DNA from 4 places in the Streptomyces sp. NPDC001634 genome. Region 2 is predicted to be linked to each of the others. Evidence: riboswitches for the same ligand, from Rfam matches in the RefSeq annotation. Region 2 holds a riboswitch; each other region holds the start of a gene.
What was found. A riboswitch is a leader RNA that binds a small molecule or an ion and turns the genes downstream of it on or off. The one in region 2 is predicted to bind cyclic di-AMP.

Region 1: linked by a shared signal. The riboswitch ahead of ABT186_RS06075 (transglycosylase family protein) and the one ahead of ABT186_RS34040 (M23 family metallopeptidase) in region 2 are both predicted to bind cyclic di-AMP.
Region 3: linked by a shared signal. The riboswitch ahead of ABT186_RS00165 (C40 family peptidase) and the one ahead of ABT186_RS34040 (M23 family metallopeptidase) in region 2 are both predicted to bind cyclic di-AMP.
Region 4: linked by a shared signal. The riboswitch ahead of ABT186_RS43825 (M23 family metallopeptidase) and the one ahead of ABT186_RS34040 (M23 family metallopeptidase) in region 2 are both predicted to bind cyclic di-AMP.

The regions. Positions count from the first base shown of each region.
Region 1 covers NZ_JBEOZU010000006.1:163,128-165,318, forward strand. Annotated here, with positions in the region: gene ABT186_RS06070 (transglycosylase family protein) at 1-578, shown strand, start outside; cyclic di-AMP (ydaO/yuaA leader) riboswitch at 777-947, shown strand; gene ABT186_RS06075 (transglycosylase family protein) at 952-1,644, shown strand; gene eno (phosphopyruvate hydratase) at 1,961-2,191, shown strand, end outside.
Region 2 covers NZ_JBEOZU010000067.1:32,443-34,633, reverse strand. Annotated here, with positions in the region: gene ABT186_RS34040 (M23 family metallopeptidase) at 115-1,149, opposite strand; cyclic di-AMP (ydaO/yuaA leader) riboswitch at 1,161-1,318, opposite strand; gene ABT186_RS34035 (PP2C family protein-serine/threonine phosphatase) at 1,526-2,191, opposite strand, start outside.
Region 3 covers NZ_JBEOZU010000001.1:31,052-33,242, forward strand. Annotated here, with positions in the region: gene ABT186_RS00160 (DUF6328 family protein) at 35-568, opposite strand; gene ABT186_RS00165 (C40 family peptidase) at 649-1,122, opposite strand; cyclic di-AMP (ydaO/yuaA leader) riboswitch at 1,127-1,311, opposite strand; gene ABT186_RS00170 (hypothetical protein) at 1,693-1,998, opposite strand; gene ABT186_RS00175 (ATP-dependent Clp protease proteolytic subunit) at 2,006-2,191, opposite strand, start outside.
Region 4 covers NZ_JBEOZU010000127.1:17,225-19,415, reverse strand. Annotated here, with positions in the region: gene ABT186_RS43825 (M23 family metallopeptidase) at 151-903, opposite strand; cyclic di-AMP (ydaO/yuaA leader) riboswitch at 916-1,064, opposite strand; gene ABT186_RS43820 (M16 family metallopeptidase) at 1,311-2,191, opposite strand, start outside.

The DNA.
Region 1 (2,191 bases), on a different contig from region 2:
ACGTCGATTCCGGACTGTCCAACTCATCCGGCCTGTCCAACTCATTCGGATTGTCCACGTCGGCTACGACTTCGCACTCGTCGTCATCTTCACCCTCTTCATCCCCGTCCTCTTCTTCGTCCCCCTCCGCGAAGGCGACCGCCCACTCCGGCAAGGGTGACAGCGGCGCGAGCGACTCCCAGGGTTCGGGGAGCTCGTCCACGCCCACCGCGAAGGGTGAAAAGTCGGACAAGTCCGGGCAGGATGGCGCCTCTTCGACTCCGAGCGCGAGTGCGACCTCCGGTGTCGGCCGTCATCGCGGCGGCAGTGCCGACGAGAGCGCCACGGACGGTCGTACGGCCGACTCGACCGGTCGGCACGCCTCACGAGACTCCGCCACCGCAAGCGACTCCGTCGACGGCTCGTACACCGTCCGTCCCGGAGACAGTCTGTCGGTCATCGCCGACTCCCTTGACCTCAAGGGTGGATGGCTGGGGCTGTACGACGCGAACAAGTCGGCGGTCGGTACCGATCCCAACCTCATTATTCCCGGTCAGAGCCTTGCGCTCGATTCCGCACCGGCCACGGAACGGCCCTGAACTACCGTCCGGGCGGGGTGTGTTCACGTCCCGCTTCACGTCAAATGTCCGGTTTGGCGAAAGTGAGAGATGGGTCTCAATAGCCCTGATCGTCTTTGAAAATCGGTGGATCGACTGTTTACGGTCGTGACCGCTCGCCATAGCGGGCCCCAACGGTTGCAACGCCGAATCCTGCCAGCGGCCGTATGGGAACAGTCGTCGCGTCATGCGCCGTAGGCAGGAGCGGGGGACCCAAGGTAGGCGCCGCGCCCGGGAGTTGGCTGACCGGGAGCGGCTTGGGGTGAAGCCGTGCATCGAGAGGTGCGCGGCCGGGCAACTCAACCGGCTCGAACCCGACAGCTCACCTCGCAGGCGTCGGTGAGGGGATCGAACCATGCTGTGTTCCGGCAACGGCAAGCACCGCCGCCCGTCCAAGACCACTCGCGTCATCGCGCTCGCCGGCGTCACCGGCGCTGCCATCGCCGCCCCGCTGCTCGCGGCCGGCAACGCCTCGGCCGCCACCGCCGCCCAGTGGGACGCCGTCGCCCAGTGCGAGTCCGGCGGCAACTGGTCGATCAACACCGGAAACGGCTTCTACGGCGGTCTGCAGTTCACCAACTCCACCTGGGCCGCGTACGGCGGCACCGCCTACGCTCCGCGCGCCGACCTTGCCGGCAAGGCGCAGCAGATAGCCATCGCCGAGAAGGTCCTCGCGGGCCAGGGCAAGGGCGCCTGGCCGGTCTGCGGCAAGGGTCTGACCAGCACCCCGTACAACGGCGGCGGCAGCAGCTCCTCGAGCAGCGCGAAGACCACCACCCGCTCGACCGCCCCGAAGAAGGCCTCCCGTTCGGCCCAGCGTCCGGCCGCCCCGAAGGCCGCAGCCACCCCGAAGGCCGTCACCACCCCGACCGGCGCGACCGTCAAGAAGGGCGACGGCGAGTACAAGGTCGTCAAGGGTGACACCCTCAGCGGGATCGCCGCGGCGCACCACGTCGCCGGCGGCTGGCAGAAGCTGTTCGAGCTGAACAAGGACATCGTCAAGGACGCCGACCTCATCTACCCGGGTCAGCAGCTGCACTTGAAGTGACGCCCGGCTCGTAGTCGAACCACAGCGCTCTCATATCCCTGGTCCCCATAGTGGAGGCCCGGTGAGAGCCACCACCGTCCCCACGGGCTCCCCGCCCCGGTGCGTTTTCCCCCGTACGCACCGGGGCGGGGTTTTTCCATGTCGGCCCCACCCTCGCCCCGCGATTTTCCACTTCCTTTGTTCCGGGCGGGAACAATGGGTACCGTCAGTCCTGTCCACGGGACGGTCGGTCGGCTGCCGACAGCCCCGGGACGGTTAGGCTCTAGTCGCAAGGCACACCAGCCCCGCACTTTCAGCGTCACATTCCACGAAGGAGATGCTCGTGCCGTCCATCGACGTCGTCGTAGCCCGGGAAATCCTGGACTCCCGAGGCAACCCCACGGTCGAGGTCGAGGTCGGCCTCGACGACGGCAGCACGGGTCGTGCCGCCGTTCCGTCCGGCGCCTCCACCGGCGCCTTCGAGGCCATCGAGCTCCGCGACGGTGACCCCAACCGCTACCAGGGCAAGGGCGTCGAGAAGGCCGTCCTCGCCGTGATCGAGCAGATC
Region 2 (2,191 bases):
GCAAAGTCCCCGTAAACAAGCAGATTCCAGAATTCCGGTTCAGGGCGCCAAGCCGACAGCCCTGGCGTCGGGGGGTGTGCGCCAGGGCCGCCGGGGTTCGGATGAGAAGAGGTGTCAGGGGTTGAGGCCCTTGCCCTGCAGCCACGCCATCGGGTCGATGGCGGCGCCGCCGTTCGGGTGGACCTCCAGGTGCAGATGCGGCCCGGTCACGTTGCCGGTCGCGCCCACGCGGCCGATGACGTCGCCCGTGGACACCTTCTGCCCCACGCTGACGCTGATCGACGACTGGTGGCAGAACCACAGCTCGGTGCCGTCGTCGAGGGTGAGGACCGTGCGGTAGCCGTACGAGCCGGCCCAGCCCGCCTGCGTGATGGTGCCGCTGTGGATCGCCTTGATGAGCGTGCCCGTGGGCGCGGCGAAGTCGAGACCGGTGTGGTAGCCGGAGGACCACATGGCACCGGCGTCACCGAAGCGGGAGGTCAGCGTGTACGAGGACGTCGGCAGCGTGTACTGCTTGGCCAGCTCGGCCAGCCGTGCCGCCTCGGCCTTCTGCTTGGCCTCCTCCTCCGCCTGCTTCTTGTCGGCGGCGGCCTTGGCCTTCGCGTCCTCCTGCGCCTTGGCCGCGGCCTCGGCGGCCTTCTTCGCGGCGGCGTCCTCAGCGGCCTGCGCGGCGGCCTTGTCGATCCGGTCCTGCTGGGAGGCGGCCTGCTCGATGATGCGGGCGCGCAGCGCCTCGCCCGCGCCGGAGTTGCCCGCGGCGGCGTCGGCGGTGGTCACGCCCGCGGCGCTGAGCGGGGTGGCGGAGCCCTTGGGGGCGCCGGCGTCCTCGCCGATGAGCGCCTTGGCCGAGTGCGTGAGCGAGGAGAGGTCCGGCAGGGATATGGACACCGGAGGCTTGCCCGACTGCGCGGTGGCCATGCCGCCCGCGCCGACGGCGGCCATCACGCCGACGCCCAGAACGGTGGAGCTGCGCGCGAGTCCGCCTCCGCGCTGCTTGGTGACGCGGTGCCGGCCGCGGACGGGGCGGAGCGACTCCTCGGTGGGGTTCCACTCCTCCCAGGGGCCCTCGTCGGTGCCAGGTGCGAAACCGAACGTCTGAGTTCCGTTCGGGGCGAACGAGGTGCTCTGGGCAGGCGGGTTGGACGCCACGTGGGCGCACTCCTTTCCTTCCTTCTCGCCTACCGGGTTAGCTGACGGGTTCGGAGCAGGAAGGTCTCCTACGCGCGTATACCTGCCGTGCTTCCACGGCGGCATCCGCTCGATTCACCCCAAGGTGGTGGTTCCCCGGCTCCCTTGCGGGATTCGGCACACGCGCACGGAGCCGCCTCTTGTGACGGCTGGGACGACCGCGCTGCGTTATCGAACGTTAATAGACGCGGGGGCCGGATTCCAAGCCGTTCGACCTAGATCATTAACGCCCCTGGCCAGGACTTTCACGCCATGAACGGCAGAAAACGGGCGAGTTGCTCCCACCTCAGGAGTCTCACAGATATTGACAGTATGTCAGTTGTTGAGCGGAGGGGCGTCAGATGATCACCTGGCGTGACGACGGCGACGGGTGCTCGGGGCGGCGTACGGCCAGCACGGCCATGTCGTCCGTGGCACGGCCGCCGGTGTGGCGGGCGACCTCCTCGGTGACGGCGGCCAGGAGTGCGGCGGGCCCGGGGAAGACGCGGCCGACGAGGCGGCCTGCGGGGTCGTAGAACTCGCCGTGCGCATCGCGTGCCTCCGAGACGCCGTCGGTGAAGAAGAGCAGCGTCGCCCCGGGCGGGAAGTCCCACTCCTTCGCCCGGTCGGGCCATATGCCGAGGTCGCCCATACCCAGCGGCAGCGCGGGCTCGGGGGGCGCCAGCTCGCTCAGGGTGCCGTCCGGGTGCAGCAGCAGCGGTGCGGGGTGGCCTCGGCTGACGATGCGGACGCGTCCGCCGCCGTGCGGGATCTCGGCGAGCACCGCGGTGGTGAACCCCTCGAACGCGTCGATCCGGTCGCGCCGGGTGCCCTCGCGCAACAACGCCCGCTCCAGGCGCTGGGCGACGGCCTCCAGCGTGGACTCCTGTTCCGCGGCCTCCCGGAAGGCGCCGATGACGACGGCGACGGCGGCCACCGCCCCCATTCCCTTCCCGCGCACGTCCCCGACGACGAGCCGGACGCCGTGCGGGGAGTCCTGCACGGCGTACAGGTCGCCGCCGAT
Region 3 (2,191 bases), on a different contig from region 2:
TGCGTGTTCGGCGGGTTGCGTTCGGTGGAGGCGGTCACCGGGACTGCCCGGAGTGTTCTCGGTCGCCTTCTTCCGGGGCCCCTCGGGGTGTGACGACCGCGCGCCGTACCAGCCAGGGAAGGACGCGCCACAGGCCCAAGCACACCAGGAGCGTCCCCGCCCCGGCGGCGATGCCGGCGGTCCGGCCGAGCGAGACGTCCACCACCAGCAGCACCGACCCGGTGAACGCCAGCATCAGCACCGCCATCCCGACCGTGGCGAGGCGGGAGGAGATCCGCACGATGGCGGGCTTGGCGTTCTTCTGGAAGAGCGAGCGGTGCAACGCCGCGGGCGTGGTGAACAGGGCCGCCGCCAGAACGGCCAGCAGGAGCGTCGTGACGTATGTGGCGCGCTGGACCGTGTCGAGCGTGGTGAAGCGCTGGGTGAAGGCCAGGGTCAGCAGGAAGGCGAAGAGGATCTGCACCCCGGTCTGGGTGACGCGCAGCTCCTGCAGCAACTCGGCGAAGTTGCGGTCCGCGCGCTCCAGGGGTGTTTCGTGCCGTGCCTGGTGGGGAGGTCGGTCGCCCATGGTGAACGAGTAACCGTTCCGGCCCTCCTCACGCCCTGGTGGGGTGACGGCGCACCGTGCCGTCACCCCACCCGGCCGTGTCAGCTCACCCGGCCGTACCACACGCTCCTCGTCCAGATCTTCTCGAGCCGGACCACGGAACCGGTCTTCGGGGAGTGCCAGATCTTTCCCTTCCCGGCATAGATGCCGACGTGGTAGATGTTCCGGCCCGAGTGGAAGAACACCAGGTCTCCCGCCCTGCGCTGCGAGGCCGAGATGTGGTGCGTCTTGTTGTACTGTGCCGCGGCCGTACGGGGCAGGGTCTTGCCCGCCTTCTTGTACGCGTAGAGCGTGAGCCCCGAGCAGTCGAAGCGGCGCGGTCCGGCGGCGCCCCACTGGTAGGGGGACCCCTTCTTCGACGCCGCGATCTGAAGCGCCTTGATCGCCGGAGTCGCGGCCACCGCGTCGGCTGCGACGCCGGGGGCCACGATGCTGCCGCCGACGGCGGCGATGGTGAGGGCCGAGGCCGTACCGGCCCGGGTCAGCAGCGACGGGACACGATTGAGCGCAGTCATGCGCAACCCTTCGTCAGCCGCCTGTGAAGGATGACCTGTCGGATTCGGGCTGGCGAAGTAGCCCGGCCGCTGACGCGGCTTCACCCCAAGGACCGTCCGGATCTCTCCGGTGGCCCGCCTTGCTGGGTCCTCCACTCCTGCCGATCCACTCCTGTCGACCGGTCATCCGGGCGGTGGCAGGACTCGGCGTCCGCCCGGACCGCCCCGCCGCGGTGGCGGGGGCTTGTCGTCAGGAAGGGATCTTCACCTACGGAAGTCGGAAAATCACAATGGAATCGGTGGTTTGTGGTGTTACTCACCAACCACCCGTTCGGCTGGACAGCCCCCTGTTCGAAGGGGGTTGAGGGGTCTGACGAGCCTCCCACCTGCACAGAAACGCCCGATTCGACCCCGGGGCTACGCGCGTTGCGGAGTATTTTCGGGCCCCCGGCCGGAGGGGTGCCTACTCCGACCGGGGGTACACCATTTGGTTCGTTTGAGTCGGAGGCGGAGCCGTTCGTCACCTCATGCGTGACGAGCAGCATTCCGATCGCGTCAACTGTCCTGCTCCGCCGAAACGGTCACTGTCCGTCAGTCCGGTCCCGGCGGAACCGCGACTCGTGCCGCGCGGCGCTCACCGTCCAGGACCCGGAGCGCGCGGGCGAGCGTCGGGCCATGCAGTTCGTTCTCCCCGCGCTGGTGCATCAGCGTCAGCGCGTCCCGCAGGGCCGCTGCCTTGCTCACCAGGGCCTGGGCGGCGCGCAGTCCCCGGTACGTGTCCCCGGAGTGCGCCGGATTGATGCGGCCGAGCAGGTCGACGATGTCGAGGTAACGGTCGATCAACTCCGCCTCGGCGCGGGTCAGTGCAGGCAGCGGGGGCAGTTCGGGCGGCAGCATCGGCGGCTCACCTCGCGCCGGGCGCGGTACGCGAGGCCTTGCGGCTCGCAATGATGCGGTCGACCAGTCCGTACTCCACCGCCGCCCGTGCGTCGAGGATCTTGTCCCGCTCGATGTCGGCGGCGATCCGCTCCTGGCTCTGCCCGGTGTGCCGCGCGAGCATCTCCTCCAGCCGCTCGCGGGTGCGCGTCAA
Region 4 (2,191 bases), on a different contig from region 2:
TTCAACCGACTCTATTGCAGCGGGCCGGAATTTCCGACGGCGGGCCGGAATCCAGGGATATTTTTTGGACAGACAGCCGTTCGAAACGACGATGGCCCCGGCTGATGAGCCGGGGCCATCGGACGGGCATACCCGTCGACGTGCTTGGTATCAGACGTTCACACCGTGTGAACGGAGGTAGGCGACCGGGTCGATGTCCGAGCCGTACTCCGGGGTCGTACGGGCCTCGAAGTGCAGATGCGGCCCGGTGACGTTGCCGGTGGCCCCGGAGAGGGCTATCTGCCGGCCCGGGGTGACCGTCTGGCCGACGGAGACGCCGATGGACGACAGGTGGCCGTACTGCGTATAGGTGCCGTCGTTCATCTTGATGACGATCTGGTTGCCGTACGCGCCGCCCCAGCCCGTCTCGACGACGGTGCCGGAACCGACCGCGTGCACGGGTGTTCCCGTCGAGGCGTGGAAGTCGATGCCCGTGTGCGCGCCGGACGACCACAGGGAGCCGCCGCTCTTGTAGCCGGTGGAGACGTAGGAGTTGAAGATCGGCGCCACGTAGGCGTTGAGACGCCTGCGCTCGGCCTCGCGGGCGGCGCGCTCCTTGGCCTCGCGCTCCTGCCTGGCCTTCTCCGCGGCCTTCCGGCGCGCGGCCTCCGCGGCCTGCTTCTGCTCCGCGGCCTGCTTCTGGGCGGCGGCCTGGGCGTCGATCTTCTCGGCGACCGAGTCGCCGAGGGTGACGGCCTGCATCAGTCCGGTCTGCTCGACGGAGTTCTCGACGGCGAGCGCCGGGGCGGCCAGTGTGCCGATGACGCCGGTGGCGGCGAGCGCCGCGGCGCCCATGGCATTCGTGGTCGTGCGCTTCGCACGGCCGGTACGACGGTGCTTCCCGGTGGCGCAGGTGAACGCCATGAAGTGGCTGGTCCTTTCCTTCCCTCTCGCCTACCGGGTTAGCTGACGGGTTCGGAGCAGGAAGGTCTCCTACGGGCTGGAGCCCGATTCACCCCAGGGACTGTGGTTGGGTCCCCGGCTCCCCTGGCTCGCGCCGTACGGGGACTCGGCGATGACTGTCCGGTGCCGCGGGTGCGGCGCACTGCCTGACGGACAGCCCGGACGACGCTAAGGGGGCCCTCTTTCAATCAACAAACGGAGACGGGGATTTGTAGCGCATCCCACAGGGCAGAGAGGCAACTCTGCGGCAATACGGACAAAACCCCAAGAGACGGGCCCTGGTGACGGATGTCACCAGGGCCCGTTGTGTCCCGCCGTGCGACGCGCGCGTGCCTGCCAGGTGGTCTCCACGCGCGCGTGCGGCGCCCCTACTCGGCCGCTACGACGGACACTTCACCGATGCCGAGCGCCTTGACGGGCTCCGCGATCTTCGCGGCGTCGCCCACCAGGACGGTCACCAGACGGTCCACCGGGAAGGCGTTCACGACGGCCGCCGTGGCCTCCACCGTGCCCGTCGCGGAGAGTTCCTGATACAGCGTCGCCTGGTAGTCGTCCGGGAGGTGCTGCTCGACCTGGTCGGCGAAGGTGCTCGCCACGGCCGCCGCGGTCTCGAACTTGAGCGGCGCCACACCCACCAGGTTCTGCACGGCGACATCGCGCTCTGCGTCCGTCAGCCCCTCGGCGGCGAGGGTGCGCAGCACCTTCCAGAGGTCGTCGAGCGCCGGGCCGGTGTTCGGCGTGTCGACCGAGCCGCTGATGGCGAGCATCGCGGCACCCGTGCCGTCGGGCGCGGAGCGCAGCACCTGCCCGAACGCCCGCACACCGTAGGTGTAGCCCTTCTCCTCGCGCAGGACGCGGTCCAGACGGGAGGTGAGAGTGCCGCCGAGGCAGTACGTGCCGAGCACCTGCGCGGGCCAGACGCGGTCGTGGCGGTCGGCGCCGACGCGGCCGATGAGCAGCTGCGTCTGGACGGCGCCGGGGCGGTCCACGATGATCACGCGGCCGGTGTCGTCGGCGGTCACCGGAGGAACGGGACGCGGCTTGGCCGGCGAGCCCTTCCAGGCGCCGAGCGTGTCGCCGAGAAGCTCGCCGAGGTCGAACCCGGTCAGGTCGCCGACCACGACGGCGATGGCCGTCGCGGGGCGTACATACCGCTCGTAGAAGGCACGGACGGCCGCGGAGTCGATGTTCGCGACCGTCTCCTCGGTGCCCTGGCGCGGGCGCGACATGCGCGAGGACGCGGGGAACA